One region of the Kitasatospora sp. NE20-6 genome, then DNA from elsewhere that is predicted to be linked to it. Evidence: riboswitches for the same ligand, from Rfam matches in the RefSeq annotation. Region 1 holds a riboswitch; each other region holds the start of a gene.

What was found. Region 1 has a riboswitch for thiamine pyrophosphate ahead of thiO (glycine oxidase ThiO). Riboswitches for the same ligand answer to the same signal wherever they lie in the genome.
Region 2: another riboswitch for thiamine pyrophosphate. It lies ahead of thiC (phosphomethylpyrimidine synthase ThiC); the one in region 1 lies ahead of thiO (glycine oxidase ThiO).
Region 3: another riboswitch for thiamine pyrophosphate. It lies ahead of SNE206_RS09080 (purine-cytosine permease family protein); the one in region 1 lies ahead of thiO (glycine oxidase ThiO).

The regions. Positions count from the first base shown of each region.
Region 1 is NZ_BPRL01000048.1:59,389-66,739, forward strand. Features, by position in the region: gene pknB (Stk1 family PASTA domain-containing Ser/Thr kinase) at 1-1,700, opposite strand, end outside; gene SNE206_RS28265 (thiazole synthase) at 1,826-2,638, opposite strand; gene thiS (sulfur carrier protein ThiS) at 2,643-2,852, opposite strand; gene thiO (glycine oxidase ThiO) at 2,849-4,000, opposite strand; TPP riboswitch at 3,995-4,107, opposite strand; gene SNE206_RS28280 (NAD(P)/FAD-dependent oxidoreductase) at 4,178-5,380, shown strand; gene SNE206_RS28285 (Rv2175c family DNA-binding protein) at 5,470-5,835, shown strand; gene thiE (thiamine phosphate synthase) at 5,835-6,482, shown strand; gene SNE206_RS28295 (polyprenyl synthetase family protein) at 6,518-7,351, opposite strand, start outside.
Region 2 is NZ_BPRL01000009.1:140,542-147,892, forward strand. Features, by position in the region: gene SNE206_RS10405 (hypothetical protein) at 1-927, opposite strand, end outside; gene SNE206_RS10410 (Uma2 family endonuclease) at 1,555-2,100, opposite strand; gene thiC (phosphomethylpyrimidine synthase ThiC) at 2,247-4,064, opposite strand; TPP riboswitch at 4,060-4,192, opposite strand; gene SNE206_RS10420 (hypothetical protein) at 4,290-4,490, shown strand; gene SNE206_RS10425 (SPFH domain-containing protein) at 4,650-6,128, shown strand; gene SNE206_RS10430 (VC0807 family protein) at 6,162-6,827, opposite strand; gene SNE206_RS10435 (3-oxoacyl-ACP synthase III family protein) at 7,045-7,351, shown strand, end outside.
Region 3 is NZ_BPRL01000007.1:153,188-160,538, reverse strand. Features, by position in the region: gene SNE206_RS09095 (FAD-binding oxidoreductase) at 58-1,422, opposite strand; tRNA gene SNE206_RS09090 (tRNA-Ser) at 1,657-1,744, opposite strand; gene SNE206_RS09085 (S1C family serine protease) at 1,805-3,550, opposite strand; TPP riboswitch at 3,768-3,910, shown strand; gene SNE206_RS09080 (purine-cytosine permease family protein) at 3,903-5,312, shown strand; gene SNE206_RS09075 (glycerophosphodiester phosphodiesterase) at 5,437-6,261, shown strand; gene SNE206_RS09070 (ATP-binding protein) at 6,593-7,186, shown strand; gene SNE206_RS09065 (DUF5926 family protein) at 7,284-7,351, shown strand, end outside.

The sequences.
Region 1 (7,351 bases):
GGCTTGCCCGCCGCCGGGGTCTGCGCGGTCACCTTGCCGGTGCCGAACAGGTTGAGCCCGCTGCTCTGCACGGCGAAACCGGCGTCCGTGAGCGCCTTGGCCGCCTCGTCCCTGGTCAGGCCCACGACGTCCGGCACCGGCGCCATGCCCTTGCTGACCACCAGGGCGACCGGGGTGTCCGGGCTGACCGAGGTGCCCGCCGCCGGGTCGGCGGAGATCACCGATCCGCTCGGCACCGTGTCGTCGAACTCCTCCCGGGTCGTGCCAGGGGTGAGGCGGGCGTCGGTGAGCGCCTTGCGCGCCTCCTCGACCGGCCGGCCCGCCAGCTCCGGCACCGGCACCCGGTCCGGCCCCTTGGAGACCACGACCTTCACCGGCTCGCTCTTGCGGGCCCGCGCCCCCACCCCGGGATCGGTGCCGAGCACCTGCCCGGCCTGCACGGTCTCGCTGAACTGCTGCGTGAACGCGCCGCGCAGCCCCGCCTGCTCCAGCGTCGCGACCGCCTGCGCCTCGGTCTGTCCGAGCACCGGCGGCACCGTCGTGTACAGCCCGTTGGACAGCAGGTAGGTGGCCCCGCCGACCAGCACCAGCAGCACCGCGACGACCGCCGCCCAGATCAGCGGGGTCCGCGACCGGCGCCGCGCGGCCGGGCGCTGCGGGGTGAGCGTCAGCGTCTCGTCGCCCCGGCGGGGCGGCGCCTCCAGCAGGCCGGGCGGCACCTCCAGCACGCTGGTGCGCTCCACCGGCCGGTCGACGACCGCGGTGACCTCGCCGGTCGGGAACTGCGGGGTGGGCCGGGTCGAGGCGGGCGGCTCCGCGTCCAGCTGGGACGGGGTGAGGCTGCGCCGCGCCCGCTGGAGGGCGGCGAGCAGTTCCACGGCGTCCCACGGGCGGGCCTGCGGGTCGCGGGCGGTGGCGGCGGCCACTATGGCGTCCAGCTCCCGGCCGAGGCCGGGCGCGGCGAGCGAGGGGGCGGGCACGTCCTCGTTGAGGTGCCGGTAGATCACCTGCACGGCGTTCTCACCGGTGTGCGGCTTGGCGCCGGTCAGCATCTCGTACAGCAGGATGCCGGCCGCGTAGACGTCGACCCGCTGGTCGGTCGTGCCGTCCTGGCGGATCTGCTCGGGCGCGAGGTAGGAGACCGTGCCGAGCACCGTGCCGGTGGACGTGGTGCTGGTGACCGCCTCGCCCGCGCCGTCGGTGCCGGTGAGCAGCCGGACCAGCCCGAAGTCGGCGACCTTCACCATGCCGTTGTCGGTGATCAGCACGTTCTCGGGCTTCACGTCCCGGTGCACCAGGCCGGCGCGGTGGGCGGCGCCCAGTGCGGCGAGCACCGGCTCCAGGATGTCGAGCGCGGCCCTGGGGGACAGTGCCCCGCGGTCGCGCAGCAGGTCGCGCAGCGTGCGGCCGGGGACGTACTCCATCGCCAGGAAGACCGCGCGGCCGTCAGCACCCTGGTCGAAGACGTTGACGACGTTGGGGTGCGACAGCCGGGCCACGGCCTTGGCCTCGCGGATGAACCGGCCGGTGAACTCGGCGTCCGCCGCGAGCGAGGGGTGCATCACCTTCAGCGCGACGACCCGGTCGAGCCGGGTGTCGGTGCCCCGGTAGACGGTGGCCATCCCCCCGACGGCGATCCGGCGGTCCACCCGGTACCGGCCGTCGAGCAGGGCGCCGATCAGGGGGTCGTCGAGCGTCATGTCCACCCGAGGAGTCTAGGGGCGGGGGACGGCCCCCCGCCCCGCGCGCCGCGGCGCCGGCGCCGGTTGTGCCGATGTTGAGACATCCCGTCCGCGAACGGCCGGTGCGGGGCCCGGGCCCGTCCTCAGAACGCCGGGTGCTCCCGGGTGTCCCGCGCGCCGGGTTCCAGGTCGGCGCGGCCGGCCATCTGCGAGGACGCCTCCGCGTGGAAGCGCCGCGGGATGCGCCCGGCGCGGTACGCGAGCCGGCCCGCCTCGGCGGCGCGCCGCATCGCGTCGGCCATCAGCACCGGATCCTGGGCGCGGGTCACCGCGGAGGCCAGCATCACCGCGGAGCAGCCGAGCTCCATGGCGAGGGCCACGTCGGAGGCGGTGCCGGCCCCGGCGTCCAGGATCACCGGCACGCCCGCGCCCTCCACGATCAGCTGGAAGTTGTGCGGGTTGCGGATGCCCAGCCCGGAGCCGATCGGCGAGCCCAGCGGCATGATCGCCGCGCAGCCCACGTCCTCCAGCTTCCGCGCCAGCACCGGGTCGTCGTTGGTGTACGGCAGCACGGTGAAGCCGTCGTCGACGAGCGTCTCGGCGGCGTCCAGCAGCTCGATCGGGTCGGGCAGCAGGGTGCGCTCGTCGGCGATCACCTCCAGCTTCACCCAGTCGGTGCCGAGCGCCTCCCTGGCCAGCCGGGCCGTCAGGACGGCCTCCCCGGCGGTGAAGCAGCCGGCCGTGTTGGGCAGCACCCGGATCGCGTTGCGGGTCAGCACCTCCAGCACCGAGCCCTGGGTGGCGGCGTTGACCCGCCGCATCGCGACGGTGGTGAGCTCGGTGCCGGAGACGCGCAGCGCCTGCTCCAGCACCTCCAGGCTGGGCGCACCGCCGGTGCCCATGATCAGGCGCGAGGTGAAGGCGGTGCCCGCGATGGTGAGAACGTCGTCGGCCATGCGGTCAGCCTCCCTGGACGGCGGTGAGGATCTCGACCCGGTCACCCGTGCCGAGCACGGTGACGTCCCACGAACTGCGCGGCACCACCGCCTCGTTGACGGCGGCCGCGACCCCGGTGGGTGCGGCGCAGGCCTGCGCCACCACCTCGGCCAGCGTGGTGGCGGCGGGCAGCTCGCGCGCCTCGCCGTTCACGGTCAGTGCGATGTCGGTCATACGGCGGCCTTCGGACGGAAGCGGTCGGGGGAGAAGGGGGCGGCGAGGTCCGGCACGCGGCCGGTCGCCAGGTACGTGCCGACCAGGTCGGCGGTGACGGGCGTGAGCAGCACCCCGTTGCGGTAGTGGCCGGTCGCGGCGACCAGGCCGGGCAGCGCGGTGGGGCCGAGCAGCGGCGCGTTGTCGGGCGAGCCCGGACGCAGCCCGGCGCCCGTCTCGACCAGCGGCAGCTCGGTCAGCCCGGGCACGAGCGCGTGCGCGTCGCGCAGCAGCTCGTAGACGCCGCCCGCGGTGACGGTGGTGTCGTGGCCCTGCTCCTCGGTCGTCGCACCGATGACCAGCTCGCCGTCGGCGCGCGGCACCAGGTAGACGTGCTGCCCGCGCACCACCGCGCGGACGTTGCGGGCCAGGAACGGCCGGTACGCGGGCGGCACGTGCAGCCGCAGCACCTGCCCCTTCACCGGCCGCACCGGCGGCAGCACGCCAGGCGGCAGCCCGGGCAGCAGGTGGCTGCGGGAACCGGCCGCGAGCACGACCCGGCCGGCCGGGCACACGGTGCCCGCGTCGGTGCGCGCCCCCGCCGCCCGGTCGCCCTCCAGCAGGAGCTCGGCGGCGAGGGCCCGTTCGAAGGCGACACCGGCCCGGGTGCAGGCCTCGACGAGGGCGCGGGCGAGCCGGCGGCCGTCCACCTGGTGGTCGCCGGTGACGTGCAGGCCGCCGCGGACGCCCGGGGCGAGCATCGGCTCCAGGCGCCGGCACTCGCGGCCGGTCAGCCAGTGCGAGGTCAGTCCGAGCCGGGCCTGGAAGGCGTGCAGCTCGCGCAGTTCCTCGCGGTCGTCGGAGTCCAGCGCGACGGCGAGGGTGCCGGTCTCCCGGTAGCCGGTGTCCAGGCCGGTCACCTCCGTGAGCTCGGCGGCGAACGCCGCGTACCGCTCGTTGGAGGCCATGCCCAGGCGCAGCAGCGGCTCCTCGCCGTACTGCAGTTCGGTGACCGGGGCGAGCATGCCGGCGGCGACCTGCGCCGCGCCGCCGCCCGGGGCCGGGTCGACGACGGTCACCGACAGGCCGTGCTGGGCCGCCCGCCAGGCGACCCCCAGGCCGATGATGCCGCCGCCGATCACCAGCACGTCGGAGTGAGGCCGTGCCACGTCGCTTCTGCTCCCTTCGCCGGCATGACCCGGATCAGGTTCGGACGGTCGCAGGCCGCACCAGCCCGCCTCTCAGCCCGGTGCACCGGGCTCCCGTGTGAGGTGTGCACCCACCATAACGCCGCGTGTCGCGCTCCCCTAAAGGACGTGCACAGGACGGACACCCCGGCCGATAGGGTGACCGGCGTGGTGGAGCTGAGCGGTACGGACAGGGTCGTCGTCGTCGGCGCCGGCATGGCCGGTGCACAGTGCGCGGCCGCCCTGCGCCAGGGCGGCCTGACGGCGCGGATCACCCTGGTCGGCGACGAGCCGCACCGCCCCTACGACCGGCCGCCGCTCTCCAAGGACGTGCTGCTCGGCCTGGCCGACTCCACCGCCTTCGACCTCGACTGGGACGCCCTCGGCGTCGAACTGCTGCCGGGCCGCCGGGCCACCGGCCTCGACCCCGGCGTCCTGCACACCGACGGCGGGCCGGTCACCCACGACGCCCTCGTCCTCGCCACCGGCGCCGCGCCCCTGCTGCTGCCCGGCACCGCCGGCGCCCGCGTGCTGCGCACCGTCGACGACGCCCTCGCCCTGCGCGCGGACCTCACCCCCGGCACCCGCCTGGCCCTGGTCGGCGCCGGCTGGATCGGCGCCGAGACCGCCACCGTGGCCCGGCAGCTCGGCTGCGCGGTCACGGTCGTCGAGGCCGGCCCGGCCCCGCTGCCCGGCGCCCTGCCGACGGAGCTCGGCACGCTGATGACGGCCTGGTACGCGGACGCCGGGGTCGACCTGCGCTGCGGCACCGGCGTGGCCGCCGTCGAACCGGGCGGCCTGCTGCTCGCGGACGGCGGGCGCGTCGAGGCCGACCTCGTGGTGACCGGCATCGGCGCCCGCCCGGCCACCGGCTGGCTGGCGGGCTCCGCCGTGGCCCTCGACGCGGCGGGCGCCGTGCTCGTGGACGACCGGCTGCGCACCACCGCCCCCGGCGTGTGGGCCGCCGGCGACTGCGTCGCGTACCCGTCGGCGCGTTCCGGCACCCGGCTGGCCGTGCAGCACTGGGACCACGCCCTGCAGTCGGGCGGGGCGGCGGCGGCCTCGCTGCTGGGCTCGGAGACGCCGTACGACCCGGTGCCCTACTTCTGGTCGGAGCAGTTCGGGCGGATGGTGCAGTACGCGGGCCACCGCGCGGACGGTGACGAACTGCTGTGGCGCGGCTCGCCGGACGACGCCTCCTGGTCGGTGCTGTGGCTGCGCGGCGGCGCCCTGGCGGCGCTGCTCGCCGTCGACCGCCCGCGTGACCTGACCCAGGCGAAGCGGCTGATCGACCGCGGCACGGTGCTCGACCGGGCCCTCGCCGCGGACCCTGCGGTGCAGCTCAGGACGGCCGCCGGCTGACCCCGCGCGCCGGTCACGGTCCGTGACCGTCCGGTGCCTCCGGCGGGGGCCGTGTGCGTCGGGGGCCGTTCAGGTGGCAGTCTGGTGCCGTGAGCGAGATTGATCCCAAGATTGACGCCCTGGTTCCGGCCTGGCTGTACCTGCCCGACATCTCCGAGCGGTGGGGTGTCCAGATCACCGAAGTCCGCAACATGGTGAAGGCGGGCACCCTGCTGGCCGTCCGCCGCGGGCCGAACCGGTCGCTGCAGGTGCCGGCCGCCTTCGTGGAGGACGACGGCCTGGTGAAGCACCTGGTCGGCACCCTGACGGTGCTGCGGGACTCCGGTTTCAGCACCGAGGAGATCCTTGAGTGGATGTTCACCGAGGACCCGTCGCTGCCCGGCAGCCCGATGCAGGCCCTGATCGAGAACCGTGCCACCGAGGTCAAGCGCCGCGCCCAGGCGATGGCGCTCTGATGACCGCCGACCCGCGCGCGCAGCTCGCCGACGCCCGCCTCTACCTGTGCACCGACGCCCGGCGCGAGCAGGGCGACCTGCCCGAGTTCCTGGACGCGGTGCTGGCGGGCGGCGTGGACGTCGTGCAGCTGCGCGACAAGGGTCTGGAGGCCCGGCAGGAGCTGGAGCACCTGGAGGTCTTCGCCGACGCGGCCCGCCGCCACGGCAAGCTCTTCGCGGTCAACGACCGGGCCGACGTGGCGCACGCCGCCGGCCCGGACGTGCTGCACCTCGGACAGGACGACCTGCCGGTGCCCGCCGCCCGCGCCGTCGTCGGCGCCCGCACCGTCATCGGACGCTCCTGCCACGCGGAGTCCGAGGTGGACGCGGCGATCGCCGAGCCCGGTGTCGACTACTTCTGCACCGGCCCGGTCTGGCCGACCCCCACGAAGCCCGGCCGCCACGCCCCCGGCCTCGGCCTGGTCGGGTACGCGGCGAAGGCCGTGACGGACCGCCCGTGGTTCGCGATCGGCGGCATCGACCTCGGCAACCTCGACGAGGTGCTCGCCGCCGGCGCCACCCGGGTCGTGGTGGTCCGGGCGATCACCGCCGCCGACGACCCCGGGGCGGCCGCCGCGGAACTGGCCCGCCGCCTGCGCACCCCCTGAGCCCCGCGCCGGGGCGGCCGTCCGCGGCGCGGGATTCAGTACGCGCGGGCGGTGGCCGCCTCGGCCAGGGCCAGCAGTGCGCCGCGGGCCGGACCGCCGGCGAGCGGCGCCGCGTCGAGGGCGGCCAGCGACTGCCGCAGCAGGTCGCCGATGCGCTGCTCGACGACGTCCGCCGCGCCGCTGCGCACGACGAGGGCCCGCAGGCCGGGCACCTCGTCGGGGGACAGGTCGGGGGCGCCGAGCCGCTCGTCGAGCAGCCGGGCGTCGGCGGCCGGGAGACCGCGCATGGCGTGCGCGACGAGCAGGGTGCGCTTGCCCTCGCGGAGGTCGTCGCCGGCGGGCTTGCCGGTGACCGCCGGGTCGCCGAACACGCCGAGCAGGTCGTCGCGCAGCTGGAAGGCCTCGCCGAGCGGCAGCCCGAACGCGCCGTAGGCCTCGACGAGCTCCGGCCCGGCGCCGGCCAGCAGGGCGCCGACCTGCAGCGGCCGCTCGACGGTGTACTTCGCGGACTTGTAGTGCAGCACGGTCTGCGCCCGCTCCAGGGCCTGCGCGTCGGCGGAGTCGCCGGCGACGGGCTCCAGCACGTCGAGGTACTGGCCGACCATGACCTCGGTGCGCATCAGGTCGAAGGAGGGCTTGGCGGCGCGGACGGCCCCGTGCGGCAGGCCGGAGCCGTGGAAGAGCTCGTCGCACCAGATCAGCAGCAGGTCGCCGAGGAGCACGGCCGCGCTGGCGCCGTACTGCTCGCGGTCGCCGCGCCAGCCGTGCTCGCGGTGCAGGCTCTCGAAGCGGCGGTGCACGGAGGGCAGACCGCGGCGGGTGTCGCTGCGGTCCATCAGGTCGTCGTGCACCAGCGCGCTGGCCTGGAG
Region 2 (7,351 bases), on a different contig from region 1:
GACCTGGGCGGCCGGCTGCTGGTGGGCGGAGGACTGCTGGAACTCCGGCGGCACGGAAGTGGTGACCGGCGGAAGATTCCCATGGGGTGCCGGGAACATCGCGTGCGTCGCGGGGGAGAAACCGTTCGGCACCGAAAGATCCTGGGTCGGCTGCGCGTGATCCGATGCGAGTCTCGTCCGCGGCAGCGTGAAGTTCTCCCCGTCCGGGAAAAACAGGTCGGGGGACGACTGGGGATTGCGCGCGGTGTACTCGGACCGCCACTGCATGCGGTAGCAGTCGACCTGGTCGGCGCAGGCGGTCCGGGCGTGGAAGACGGCACTTCCGTAGCCCAGGTCGGGATACCAGAGGTTCGGTCCGGGAAAGCGCACCGTGCGCACCCGGGGCCTGATCAGTTCCGCACAGCCCATGCAGCAGCCGGGCGGGACGATGAGGCCGATGCCCCCGTTGTGCTCGGCTTTCCGGGGGCCGCCGTTCCAGCGGTACTCCCCGTTGTGGCAGGGCGGCAGCTCGCCGCAGGTACGGCAGACGGCGTAGTGCTCCGGGAGGACCTGCCAGTCGTGGCTGGCCGGTGCGCACCAGTGTTTCGGTGCGGAACGGGGAAAGTTCTCGTTACGCAGGACAAGGATCATGGGCCGTTTGTAGAAGTCGGCCCGGTCGGGCTGCAGCAACCCCGACGCCCCGCCCGAACTGTAGAGATTCTCGGAGTGCCTCCACAGCTCGACGTGTTCGTTCCAGGCTTTCCGGTAGGCCTCGGGCCACTCGCGGTCGGGGTGCTCGTGGATCTCCAGAATCTGCCACGGCTGCCGGTCCAGGACGACGGTCCGACCGGCTTCCAGGTGAATATGGGTTCCGTCGTTGTTGCGCTCGGGCCAATCGATACGGCCGATGCGGACAGGCTGATCGGGGAGCCATTCACGAGCATGCATGACTCACGCTCCTCGACATCGTGACAACCGCGGTCATCACTTGGATAGTTCCTGACATTCTGAAGCATTTCGGGCGGCCGACTACTCTGACACGCGCGCGAACCGGCCGTGGACGCCATACAGCCCAATGCTCATCGGACTTCCGCCACCGGAGGGCCATCCCCGGACACACCAGGGCACGGTGACAGCACAGTTCGGAACCCGCGGATCGGATGATCCGTCAAGTACTCGTGCAGGTAACCCGATGAGCACCTCGTGCCGGGGAGGCTTCGGGCCGAACCGCCGCCCACCCGGAGCGTCGGCGGCCATCCGGAACGGGCATCACCTCGCACGGCTCCGTCCGGGCCCCATCACCGGACACCGGCTCCGAACACCCGGCTCCGGACGCCGGCCGACGGAATGAACTGCCCGCTCCGGCCCGGTCCGAGAGCCGGACCTGGCCTGCATGCCGGCCCGGGCGTCCTCGTCGAAGCCCGGAGCGACGGCGGTGGAACCGTCGCCGTGCCCGGCGCGGACCTTCCGGGAAATTTTCGTCGGGCGGAGATTCGGCCCGGAGCCGCCAGGTCCGTACCCGCGCCCGGGCAGGTGCCGACCGGAACGGTGCGACGGGCCGGACGGCATCAGCCCTCAGTACGGAAGCAGAACCGCGGTGTCGAGCGTGAAGCCGAAGGGCTCGGGGATGTGCACGGTCTCCCCGAAGGCGGCGTCCTCCCGCATCCGGTAGCGACCGCCCTCGGGCTCCCGGAAGAGAGTGACGGTCTTCTGCGAGGCATCCACCAGGAGGTAGAGCGGGATCTGCATCACCGGGTAGTCACGGAGCTTGCCCACCCAGTCGTTCTCCGGATTCGACGGCGAGACGATCTCGACGGCGATGAGGGCCAGCTCGGCCGGAACCGAGTTCGCCGTACTGGCCATGGCGTCCTCCGGGAGATACGTCAGGTCAGGGTTCCGCACTTTCGCGACCTGGGGGGACGCGAGGTCCATGTTCCCCGTGGAGAGGTAGCCGGCCGGAGCGTGCGCCTCGAACTGCCGGCGGACGACGGAGAGGTTCCGCTCGTGGATGGCCGGGGGCGACACCTGCACGATGATGACGTCACCCGAGAATTCGATCTTGAAGTTGGACGGGGCGAACCTGCGGAATTCCCCGATCAGGGCGAGATGGTCGGGGTTCATCTGTCCTCCAGGAGTACGAACCCGCATCACGCTACCGGTTTGCTGCCGGAGCGCAGCAGTACTCGTGAAGCGCGGACGCGCATGCAGGAGCACCGCACCGGGAAGACCTTCCCGCCCCCGGTGCGGCGCCTCTGCGAGCCGTGTCGTCAGTCCGCGAGCGGCAGGTACACCCGGTTGCCCTGGGCCGCGAACTCCTCGGACTTGGCCTGCATGCCGGCCCGGGCGTCCTCGTCGAAGCCCGAAGCGACGGCGGTGGAGCCGTCGCCGTGCTCGGCGCGGATCTTCTGGGAGATCTTCATCGAGCAGAACTTCGGTCCGCACATCGAGCAGAAGTGCGCGGTCTTCGCAGGCTCGGCGGGGAGCGTCTCGTCGTGGAAGGCGCGGGCGGTCTCCGGGTCGAGGGCCAGGTTGAACTGGTCCTCCCAGCGGAACTCGAACCGGGCGTCGGAGAGGGCGTCGTCCCAGGCCTGGGCGCCGGGGTGGCCCTTCGCGAGGTCGGCGGCGTGCGCGGCGATCTTGTACGTGATGACGCCGGTCTTCACGTCGTCGCGGTCGGGCAGGCCCAGGTGCTCCTTCGGCGTGACGTAGCAGAGCATCGCCGTGCCCCACCAGGCGATCATGGCGGCGCCGATGCCCGAGGTGATGTGGTCGTAGCCGGGGGCGACGTCCGTGGTGAGCGGGCCGAGCGTGTAGAAGGGGGCCTCGTCGCAGATCTCCTTCTGCAGCTCCATGTTCTCCCTGATCTTGTGCATCGGGACGTGGCCCGGGCCCTCGATCATCACCTGGACGTCGCGCGCGCGGGCGATCCGGCCGAGCTCGCCGAGGGTCTGCAGTTCGGCGAACTGGGCCTCGTCGTTGGCGTCCGCGATGGAGCCGGGCCGCAGGCCGTCACCGAGCGAGAAGGTGACGTCGTACGCGGCGAGGATGTCGCAGAGCTCCTCGAAGTTCGTGTAGAGGAAGTTCTCCTCGTGGTGGGCGAGGCACCAGGCGGCCATGATCGAGCCGCCGCGGGAGACGATGCCGGTCTTCCGGCGGGCGGTCATCGGCACGTACCGCAGCAGCACGCCGGCGTGCACGGTCATGTAGTCGACGCCCTGCTCGCACTGCTCGACGACCGTGTCGCGGTAGACGGCCCAACTGAGGTCCTCGGCGCGGCCGTCGACCTTCTCCAGGGCCTGGTAGAGCGGCACGGTGCCGATCGGCACGGGGGAGTTCCGCAGGATCCACTCGCGGGTGGTGTGGATGTTGCGGCCGGTGGAGAGGTCCATGACGGTGTCGGCGCCCCAGCGGGTGGCCCACGTCATCTTCTCCACCTCCTCCTCGATGGAGGAGGTGACGGCGGAGTTGCCGATGTTGGCGTTGATCTTCACCAGGAAGTTGGTGCCGATGATCGCCGGCTCGACCTCCGGGTGGTTGACGTTCACCGGGATGACGGCCCGCCCGCGGGCGACCTCGTCGCGCACGAACTCCGCTTCCAGGCCCTCCCGCAGGGCCACGAACTCCATCTCCGGGGTGACGGTCCCCCGCTTCGCGTAGGCGAGCTGGGTGACGGCGGCGCCGTGACGGCCGCGCAGCGGACGGCGCGGACGGCCGGGGAAGACCGCGTCGAGGTTGCGCAGGCTGCCGCCGCGCGGCGCGGTGTGCCTGATGCCGTCGTCCTCGGGGCGCGCCTCGCGGCCGTCGTACTCCTCGACGTCGCCGCGCCGGCGGATCCACGGGTCGCGCAGGGCCGGCAGGCCGCGCCGCACGTCGGACGTGTGGGCGGGGTCGGTGTACGGGCCGGAGGTGTCGTACAGCGGCACGCTGCGGCCGTCGGTGAGGACGACCTCGCGGTACGGCACCTGCAGGTCGGGGCTGCTGCCCTGGAGGTAGGCCTTGCGCCAGGCCGGGGTCGGGTAGCCGGTGGACGTGCTGTCGGCCGTACGGCCGGAGGCAGACGTCGGCTGTGCTTCGAACGTGGTCATGAGACCTCTTACTCCCTACGCCGGCATTACCCGGTCAGGTTCCTGCGGTCGGCGCAGCGGTCGGTTCGCACACCTGCGAACCTTTCAGCGCCCTCTCAGCCCGGTGCTCCGAGCTCCCGTTGGTTGCGGACGGGCGTCCGCAACAAGACGTCAACACCGTAGCGGGCGGCCCCGGACCGGTCCAGACGGGTTCCGGCCAGTGGGCCGGGGGAGCACACTGGCGGCATGGTGGGCAGCACGGGCCGGGTGACCGGCAGGGTCGGGACGGGACTGGTCGGCGAGGTGCTGGTGCACGTCGCGGAGCGGCAGGGCACGGAGGCGTTCCTCGCGTACCCGGCGGTGCCGGGTGAGGGTTTCGCGCCCGGTACGCCGGTGCTGGTGGTCGAGTACCAGCCGCCGCGGACGGTGTACGTGGCGGCGCTTTGACGGAATCTTGACGCGTTCGTGGGCGGATCGAGGGCCGCCGGCTCTTCCGCGGAGATCACGGCAGGCGCAGAATCTCCTGCTGCCGCCGGCTTCCGCGCCTTCCTGCACACCAGAGCGCAGCCACGGGACGCCGGCGTGCCCTGAAGGGGGAATCAGCCGATGCTCATCGGCATCGCCGGGGCCGTCGTGGCCTCGATCATCGTCCTGATCGTGCTGTTCAAGCTCATGTGGCGGGTCGCCGAGCCGAACGAGGCACTGATCATCTCCGGTTCGAAGCACCGGTCCGAGGGAGTCGCGGAGGGACTCGGATTCCGGATCGTCACCGGGCGCGGCACGCTCGTGACGCCGGGCGTCCAGGTCGTCCGCAGGCTCTCGCTCGACCTCAACGAGGCCGATCTGGACGTGGAGTGCGTGACGTCGCAGGGGATCCCGGTGCACGTGAAGGGCGTGGTGATCTTCAAGGTGGGCGACGACCCGGTGTCGATCGCCAACGCCGCGCGCCGCTTCCTCGACCAGCAGAAGCTGATGGGGCACCGGGTGCACAACGTCTTCGCCGGTCATCTCCGGTCCATCGTCGGCGGGTTGACGGTCGAGGACATGATCCGCGACCGCGAGCGGATGACCGGGGAGACCCGGGCCGCGTCCGGCAGCGAGATGGAGAAGCTCGGCCTGATCATCGACTCGCTGCAGATCCAGGAGATCCTGGATCCGACCGGCTACATCCGGAACCTCGCCGCACCGCACGCGGCCGCCGTGCAGCGCGACGCCCGGATCGCCGCCGCCGAGGCCGACCGGCGGGCCACCGAGGCCGAGCAGGAGGCGTTCGCCCGCAAGGCCGAGGCCACCCGCAACTCCGGCATCCAGCAGGCCGGGTACCAGGCCGAACTGGAGACGGCGACGGCCCGCGCGCTGCAGGCCGGTCCGCTGGCGCAGGCCGCCGCGCGGCAGGAGGTGGTCGTGCAGGAGACGAAGGTCGCCGAGCTGGAGGCGCACCGCAAGGAGCAGCAGCTCCAGGCGGACGTCCGCAAGCCTGCCGACGCCCGCGCGTACGAGACGCGGACGAAGGCGCAGGCCGACCGCGACGCCCGGATCTCCGCGGCGGAGGCGCTGGCCCGGGAGACCGAGCTGAACGCGACGGCCGAGGCGAACCGGGTGAAGGTCGCGGCCGTCGCGGACGCGGAGGCGACCCGGGCCCGCGGCCTCGCGTCGGCGGAGGCCACCAAGGCGACCGGCTCGGCCGAGGCCGCGGCGGCGGAGGCGAAGGGTCTGGCGGCCGCCGAGGCGGCGCGGGCCCTGGGCCTCGCCGAGGCGGAGGCGATCAAGGCCCGGGCGGCGGCCCTCGCGGAGAACCAGGAGGCGGTGGTCGCGCAGCAGCTGGCCGAGAACTGGCCGGAGATCGTGCGGGCCGGCGCGGAGGCGTTCGGCAACGTCGAGCACATGGTGCTGCTGAACGGCGCCGAGGGCATGGGCGACATGTTCGCGAAGGCGCTGACCATGGGCGGCACCGGTCTCGGTCTGGCCCGGCAGCTGCTCTCCGCGATGGGTCCGCAGCAGGGGCCGGACGGGGTGGCGGCCGGGCCGTCCGCGCGGCGTACGGCGGGGCAGGCGATCCCGGTGCAGGACGGCGCCGCGGGCTGAGCCCGGAACGCCGGACGCCGGGGCCGGGTGCGGTCACGCCTCCTCGGCGACGACCAGCCCGGCCATGCGGCCCGCGAAGACGTTGCCGACGAGGACGCCGAGGGTGATCGCCGCGACCAGGAGGACGGTGCCGAGCCAGACCATCGTCTCCACCGGCAGCGTGTAGGCGCCGACGACCTTGGCCGCGCACTCGGCGACCAGCACGGTGCCCCAGGTGAGGGTGAAGTTCCGCTCGTGACGGCGGAACTCCGCCGAGCCGGCGGCGAGCCGCTGCCAGGCGGCCTCGCGGGCGGCGCGGCCCTTCACGACGAACGGGCGCAGGCCGGCGGTCATCAGGGGCTTCCCGGCGAGCACCGAGACGATCATCGAGCCGCCGATGACGCTGCTGAGCGCGCCGTCCTTGGCGATCATCAGCCGCGGGTCGCCGGCGACCGCGGAGAGGGCGACACCGGCGACGTTGACCACCAGCATGACCAGGGCGAGGGTGTTGACGCGGCGGTCCGTCAGCAGCCCGGCGGCGGTCCGGACGGCCGGCACCGCGCTGCCCAGGGTGAGCGAGGCGGCCAGGCCGAGGCCGGCGAGGCCGTGGGCCGCGTAGTAGACGGCGATCGGCACGGCGACGTCGATCACGAGCGGCTTCAGCGCCGCGGCCCTCGACTCGCCCTGCTCCGCCGTCGCGCTCGTGGTGATGACCGCCATGGTGTCCGCTCCCCGTCCGGTGGTGCCCGCTGCCGGGGCTGCCCCGGTGATGGAAGAATCCCGCGCCGGGCGGGTGCGCCGTCAGTGCCGGCAGCACCGGAAACCGCATGACGGATGTCACGGCCGCGGCCTGCACCCGGTCACCGGCCGGGCGGCCTGCACGGCTGAGTACGGGTACTCAAGCCCGGGACGGCCCCGCACCGGCAGCATGGCGGGCATGAACCTCCCATCCCCGAGAGTGGGTATCACCGCGGTCGGCGCCGGGCTCCCCGCCCGCGTGCTGACGTCGCAGGAGTTGCAGGACGAGGTGGTCGCCGGCAGCGGACTCCGCCTGCCGGAGCGGATGTTCGAGAAGGCGACCGGCATCGCGACCCGCCGTTTCGCCGCGGAGGACGAGTACGCGTCGACGCTGGCCCTCGCGGCCGCCCGCCGGGCACTCGACGCCGCGGGCCACGACCCGCTCGACATCGACCTGCTGGTGTACGCCTCGGCGACCCGGGACGTCTGCGAGCCCGCCACCGCGC
Region 3 (7,351 bases), on a different contig from region 1:
CGGGGCGCATGATTCGGACGTGGCGCGCCCCCGGACAGATCGTCGGACAACCGGACGTCACACGGCCTTTCCGGGATTCAGGATTCCCAACGGGTCGAACACCGCCTTGATCTGCCGCTGCAACGCCGACCCGACCGGCCCGAGCTCCTTCGCGAGCCACTCCCGCTTCAGCAGACCCACACCGTGCTCACCGGTGACGGTGCCGCCCAGGTCCAGCCCCAGCGCCATGATCTCGTCGAAGGAGGCCTTCGCCCGGGCCGTCTCGTCCGGGTCGTCCGCGTCGAAGATCACCACCGGGTGGGTGTTGCCGTCACCGGCATGGCTGACGACGCCGATGGTCAGCCGCTGCCGCGCGGCGATCTCCTCGACGCCGTCCAGCATCTCCCCCAGCCGCGACCGCGGCACCGCCACGTCGTCGATCATCGTCGTGCCGAGCCGCTCCATCGCGGGCAGCGAGAGCCGCCGCGCCTCCAGCAGCATGTCCGACTCGGCCTGGTCCTCGGCCGGCACGACCTCGCTCGCACCCGCCGCCCGGCACAGCTCGGCCACCGCCGCCAGCTCCGCCTCCTTCGCCGGACCGTCGAACGCCACCAGCAGCAGCGCCCGCGTCGACTCCGGCAGCCCCATCTTCGCCATCGCGTTCACCGCGCGGACGGTCGTCGTGTCCATCAGCTCCATCAGCGACGGCACGTGGCCCGACGCCATCACCGAACAGACCGCCGCGCTCGCCGCCGCCGTACTGGGGAACTCCGCCGCGAGCGCCAACTGCGGGGCCGGCGCGGGACGCAGCGCCACCACCGCCTCCACCACGACCGCGAGCGTGCCCTCCGACCCGACCAGCAGCCGCGTCAGGTCGTACCCGGCGACGCCCTTCGCCGTACGCCGACCGGTCGTCAGCAGTCGCCCGTCCGCCAGCACGACCTCCAGGCCCAGCACGTACTCGCTGGTCACGCCGTACTTCACGCAGCACAGGCCGCCGGCGCCCGTCCCGATGTTGCCGCCGATCGTGCAGGACTCCCAGCTCGACGGATCCGGCGGGTACGCCAGGCCGTACCCGGCCGCGGCCCGCGACAGCTCGGCGTTCACCACACCCGGCTGCACGACCGCGATCCGGTTCACCGCGTCGATCTCCAGGATGCGGTTCATCTTCACCATCGACAGCACGATGCAGCCGTCGACGGCGTTCGCCCCGCCCGACAGACCGGTCCGCGCCCCCTGCGGCACCACCGGCACCCGCAGCTCGGTCGCCGTCCGCATGACGTGCTGCACGTGCTCCACCGTCTCCGGGAAGACCACCACCGCCGCCACCCCGGCCTCGCAGAACCCCGCCATGTCGTGCGCGTACGCCGCCACGACATCCACGTCCACGGCCACCGCCGCCTCCGGGAGCCCCGCCAACAACCGGTCGACCAGATCACCCACGGCAGCCTCCAGCTCTCGCACACCCGTCCGCCCTGCACTCTGCCCCTGCCGGACGCCCGCGGCAAGGACGGTGCACAATCACCGATCACGCCGCCGCCGGACCCCGCCCCCGACCGCGTCCGCCCCCGAACGGGCCCCGGGCGGTCACTGGACGGCCGCCGGGCGCACACAGCGCGAAGGGCGGGTACCGACTTGCGTCGGTACCCGCCCTGAGCCGGGCTTTCGCCTCACCTGCGGAGGGTGTGGGATTTGAACCCACGGTGAGGGGTCACCTCACGACAGTTTTCAAGACTGTTCCCTTAGGCCGCTCGGGCAACCCTCCTGGCGGGGGTCAGCCTAACGGTTCGGGGCCTCCTCGGTGCACACCGTTTCCGGGTGGGCGTCAGCTGTCGCCCTTGCGCTCGCCGAGGGTGACGGTGGTCTTGGCGGCCTTGCCGTCACGGGTGTACTCGACCTCGACCTTCTCGCCGGGCTTGTGCGTCCAGATCTCGGAGACGAGGGTCGGGCCGCTGTCGATCGGGATGCCGCCGAGCTTGGTGATGACGTCGCCCGGCTTGAGGCCGGCCTGGTCGGCGGGACCGCCGGGCGTGACGGCCGCCTGGCCCTGGACGGCGGCGGTCTGGATCTGGGCGCCGTCACCCTTGTAGTCGTCGTTGCGGAGGACGCCGAGGATGGCGTAGACGGGCGTGCCGTCCTTGATGAGGGTCTCGGCGACCCACTTGGCCTGGTTGATCGGGATGGCGAAGCCGAGGCCGATCGAGCCGGCCCGGCCGGAGCCGCTGGTGTTGGACTGGATCGCCGAGTTGATGCCGATGACCGCGCCGGAGGCGTTGAGCAGGGGGCCGCCGGAGTTGCCGGGGTTGATCGAGGCGTCGGTCTGCAGGGCGTTCATGTAGGAGGCCTGGGCACCGGTCTCGTCACCGGAGGCGACGGGGCGGTCCTTGGCGCTGATGATGCCGGTGGTGACGGTGCCTTCGAGGCCGTACGGGGCGCCGATGGCGATGGTGGCGTCGCCGACGGCGGCCTTGTCGGAGTCGCCGAGGGGCAGCGGGTTGAGCTTGTCCTTGGGCGGGTTGTCGAGCTTGACGACGGCGACGTCGTAGCCCTGGGCCCGGCCGACGACGGACGCGTCGTACGAGGATCCGTCGGAGAACTTGACCGTGAGCTTGCCGCCGTTGGCGGCGGGGGCGACCACGTGGTTGTTGGTGAGGATGTGGCCCTCGGTGTCGAAGATGAAGCCGGTGCCGGTGCCGGACTCCTGGGAGCCGGTCGCCTTGATGGTGACGGTGCTGGGCAGCGCCTTCGCGGCGATGCCCGCCACGGAGTCGGGGGCGCGGTCGGTCACCTTGCGGCTGTCGCTGACGCTGACCGTGGTGCTGGAGTGCCCGGCGCTGCTGCCGCCGCTGTCACCGTCGGAGACGGCGACGCCGATCGCCCCGCCGGCCACGCCGGCGACGAGGGCGACGGCCGCGACGAGGGCGATGAGCCCGCCGCGCTTGCGGCGCGGGGCGGGACCGCCCGCGGAGGCGTACGGGTAACCGGGGCCGCCGGGCTCGGCCGGTCCGCCGGGAACCCCGGGGCCGCCGGTCGGGTGACCCCAGCCGCCGACGGGGTGGCCCGCGCCGAACGGGTGGTGCGCCTCGGTCGGGGCGGAGGGTGCGGCGGGCGGCGGGGTGCCGGGGGTGTCCGGCGTGCCGTACGGGTCGGTCGACGCGGTGACCGGTGCCACCGGGGCCGGGGCCGGAGCCGCCACAGGGGCGGCGTACGGGTCGGCCGCGACCGGGACGGCGTACGGGTTGGCCGCCTGCGGCTGGGGCACGACGGGCGGCGGCGCGTCGATGTAGGCGGGCGCGGCCGGGGGTGCGGCGGGCGGCGGGGCGTCCAGGTAGGCGGGCGCGGCCGGCGGCGCGGCCGGCGGCGGGGCATCGATGTAGGGGGACGGCGCGGCGGGCGCGGGCGGCGCGGCCGGGGCATCGCTCAGCTTGGCGAAGGCGAGCGTGGGCGCGGACTCGACGACCGGCGGCGCGGCGGCCGACGCGGTGTCGTGAGCCGGACCCACCGCCTGGGGCGCACCGGAGGGCTGGCCCTCCTGCGGCCCGGTGGACCCACTCGCGTGCTCGGTGCTCACGGACGACCTCCATAGCTGACAGGACCTAGAACCATAGTTTTTCGCATCACGGATTCGGTTGCCGTAAGGAGCCCCCTGAAGAACGCCTAAGAATCCTTAGGTGTCCCCGACGATCCGCCCTCCGACCTGGTCCGGAGCCCCTGCTCCGGTCCCGCGATCCGGACGACGGACCTCCGGGCCTTGGCCTCCGGGACTGCGCCGGATAGCCTGTCGTCCTATCTGAACACGCGGGAGCTTGGACCTTCCAGGCTGAGAGTGCGCCGATCGACCGGCCGGGCAGTGACCGGCCGGACCGAGGTGGCGCAGACCGCCTGAACCTGTCCGGGTAATGCCGGCGTAGGGAGTATCGGCCATGACGGCTGTTTCGCCTGCCTCCTTTTCCGATCCGGGAACCGGGCCGGAGCCCGTCGCCCCGAACGGCGCGCGTGTCGAGGCGCCGCTGGTGCTGGACACCGCGCCCCCGCGGACGCTGGACTTCCGGGCGCAGTTCGCCCTCTGGGCCAACCTCGGCGTGAGCCTGATCGGCTTCCAGAGCGCGGTCACGGTGCTGGTGGTGGGCGGCCGTGAGCTGTCCTTCGCCGCGGCCGTGACGGCGATCGTCGCGGGCACGGTCATCGGCACCTCGATGCTGGGCGTGGCGGCGCTGATCGGCGCCCGGACGGGTGCGCCGGCGATGGCGATGCTGCGCGGCCTGTTCGGCACCCGGCTCTCCTTCCTGCCGACGGTGCTCAACATCCTGCAGTGCATCGGCTGGGGCGTGTTCGAGCTGATCGTGATCGCCGGCGGCGCGCAGACGGTGGCGGGCACGCAGGGGTGGCGCTGGCTGTTCGTGCTGCTCGCCGGCGTGGTCACGACGGTGCTGACGATCTGGCCGCTCGGCGCGATCGCGGTGCTGCGCAAGTACGTGGCGGTCGCGGTCGGCGTGGCGATGGTGTACTTCACCGTCCAGCTCGGCCGGCAGGGCTTCCCGGATCCGGGCGCGGGCAACTGGCACGGTTTCCTGACGGCGACCGACGCGGTCATCGCGGTGTCGGTCTCCTTCGTGCCGCTGGCCGCCGACTACACCCGGCACGCCCGCACCGCGGCGTCGGCCTTCTGGGGCAGCTTCACCGGGTACTCGCTGGCCCAGGCCTGGTGCTACGCCCTCGGCCTGATCGCGCTGCTGCAGTCGGGCGGCGACCCGTCGAAGGTGTTCTCCTCCTTCACCGGGGTGGCCGCCGGCTGGGTGTTCCTGCTGGTGCTGGTGGTGCGCGAGACCGACCAGTCGTTCGCCAACGTGTACTCGACGGCCATGTCCGTCCACAACCTCCTGCCGCGGGTCGACCGCCGCCTACTCACCGGCGGGATCGGCGCGCTGGTGACCCTGCTGGCGCTGCGCATCCAGGAGGGCGAGTTCTACGAGACCTACGCGAACTTCCTCTACCTGATCGGCGCGGTCTTCGTGCCGCTGCTGGCGGTGCTCGCCGTGGACTACTTCTTCGGCGCCGGCCGGCAGGGCTGGAACACCGCGCAGGACGCCCCGGCCCGGCCGCTGATGCTGCTGCCGTGGGTGCTCGGCTTCGCCGCGTACCAGTTCCTGGCGCCGACGGGCATCGCGGACTGGTGGACGGACTTCTGGATGCGGCTGCGGGACGCGGTCGGCTTCACGCCGCAGTCCTGGACGTCCGCCTCGCTGTTCGGCTTCCTCGTGGCGGCGCTCGCGACCTGGGCCCTGACGGCGCTGACCGGCCGGACCTCCGGCACCGGGGCGGACGCCCGCTGACGGCCGTCCCGGCCGACCGGGCCCCGGCAGGCAGCGGCCCGAGGTGAGGCGGCGCCGGAGCTGTTCACCGCAGGTTCCCCGTGGCGGGTGCGTCCGGGCATCCCTGCCCTCGTAGGGTGTTGCCGTGGACACCCAGAGACTCCGCCGGACCGTTCCCGCGGCGCCGGGCGGCCCCGCCCCCGACCGCGGCGCCGTCGAGGTCGTCGCGCACCGCGGCTCCTCGGCGGCCCTGCCGGAGCACACCCTGGCGGCGTACCGCCGGGCGATCGACGAGGGTGCGGACGCCCTGGAGTGCGACGTCCGGCTGACGGCCGACGGGCAGCTGGTGTGCGTCCACGACCGGACGGTGCAGCGCACCTCGGACGGCCGGGGCGTGGTCTCCACGATGACGCTCGACCAGCTCGCCGCGCTGGACTTCGGCTCCTGGAAGTCGCCGGACGCACCGGAGCCGAGCCCGGTGCTGACACTGGCGCAGCTGCTGGAACTGGTCGCGGGGGCCGGGCGGCCGGTGCGGCTGGCGATCGAGACCAAGCACCCGACCCGCCGCGCGGGCCGCACGGAGGCCGAGCTCGTCCGGCTCCTCGACCACTACGGCCTGCTGCCGCGGACGGCCGAGGAGTCGCTGGTGCGGATCATGAGCTTCTCGGAGCTGGCCCTGCACCGGGTGCGCCGCGCGGTGCCGGCGGTGCCGACGGTGTACCTGCTGGAGCGCCGGTGGCCGGTGCTCGGCCGCACGCGGTCGCTGCCCGGCGGCGCCGGCATCGCCGGTCCCGGGATCGAACTGGTGCGGCGCAGTCCCGGGCTGGTCCCGGCGCTCCGCCGGGCGGGGCACCGGGTGCACGTGTGGACGGTCGACGAGCCGGCCGACGTCGACCTCTGCCTGGAGCTGGGTGTGGAGGCGCTGATCACCAACCGGCCGCGCGAGGTGCTGGCCCGGCTCGGGCGCTGAGCGGACCGTCCGACGGGGTGTCCGGTGGGGTGCCCGGGAGCGGTCGGCGGCACTCCGTCCGGCACCCCGTCCGGCACCGGCCGGGCGCGGGGCGGAGCCGGGTGTACAGGATGCGCACAACAGCGTGCGCGGGGCGGTCAATCCCCTGAACGGGGCTCAACGGACGCTCAATTCCTGTGACTTTCACAACGGACCGTAAGCAGTTTTTCGCCGGTTGAATACCGTCCGTCGCGGCGCCTCGAAATGTCCGCGCGCGATCGCCCGGGGCTCGTTTCCGACGCATTCCGGAGGGGCATCCATCCCTCGTCAGACGCTGAAGGAGGTCCCGGGGGTGGCGTTGATGGTGGCGCGTGCTGTGCCCGAGAAGGCAGGGCCGACTTCGTCGACCTTGGCGGTGCCGCACGGTCCGGCCGGTGTCGGCGCCGCGCGGCGACGGATGCGGCGGGAGCTCGGTGACCGTGCGATACCGGAGACGGTCATCGACGACGCGGTGTTGATCCTCTCCGAACTGCTGAGCAATTCCTGTCGGTACGCGCAGCCGCTCGGAAAGCTCGCGGAACTCGACGAACGGACCGTCGAGGAACGCACCGCGGAGGAGCTGGCGGACGTCCTGACATCGGCCGTCACCACCCGTGCCAGGAACGCCGGTCGGGCGGATCCGGAGGACGTCTCCGAGCCTGGGCCCGGCGGCATCCTGGTGCGCTGGTGGACCCACGCGGACGGGCTGACGGTGGAGGTGACCGACGGCGGCGCACCGACCCGGCCGCTGCCCGCCAGCCCGTCGCTGACCGCGCGCGGCGGGCGCGGTCTGAGCATCGTGGGACGCCTCTCCAGCGCGTGGGGCGTCCGCGACGCGCCCGGGGAGGTCACCGTGTGGGCGGCCCTGTCCCTGCGCGACGGCAAGAGCGGCGAGCCGGTGGCGTAGCGCGCGCCCGGCGGGCCCCGGGCGCGCGGGCGCACGGCGGCGGCCCGGAATCTCAGTAGGCTTCCGGTGCACTGTCGCCGTACCCGGGAGCCCCACCATGGCCAAGAAGGCCGCGAAGTCCTCGTCCCAGCCCAGCACCTCCACCGCCACGGGCGAGATCCCGGT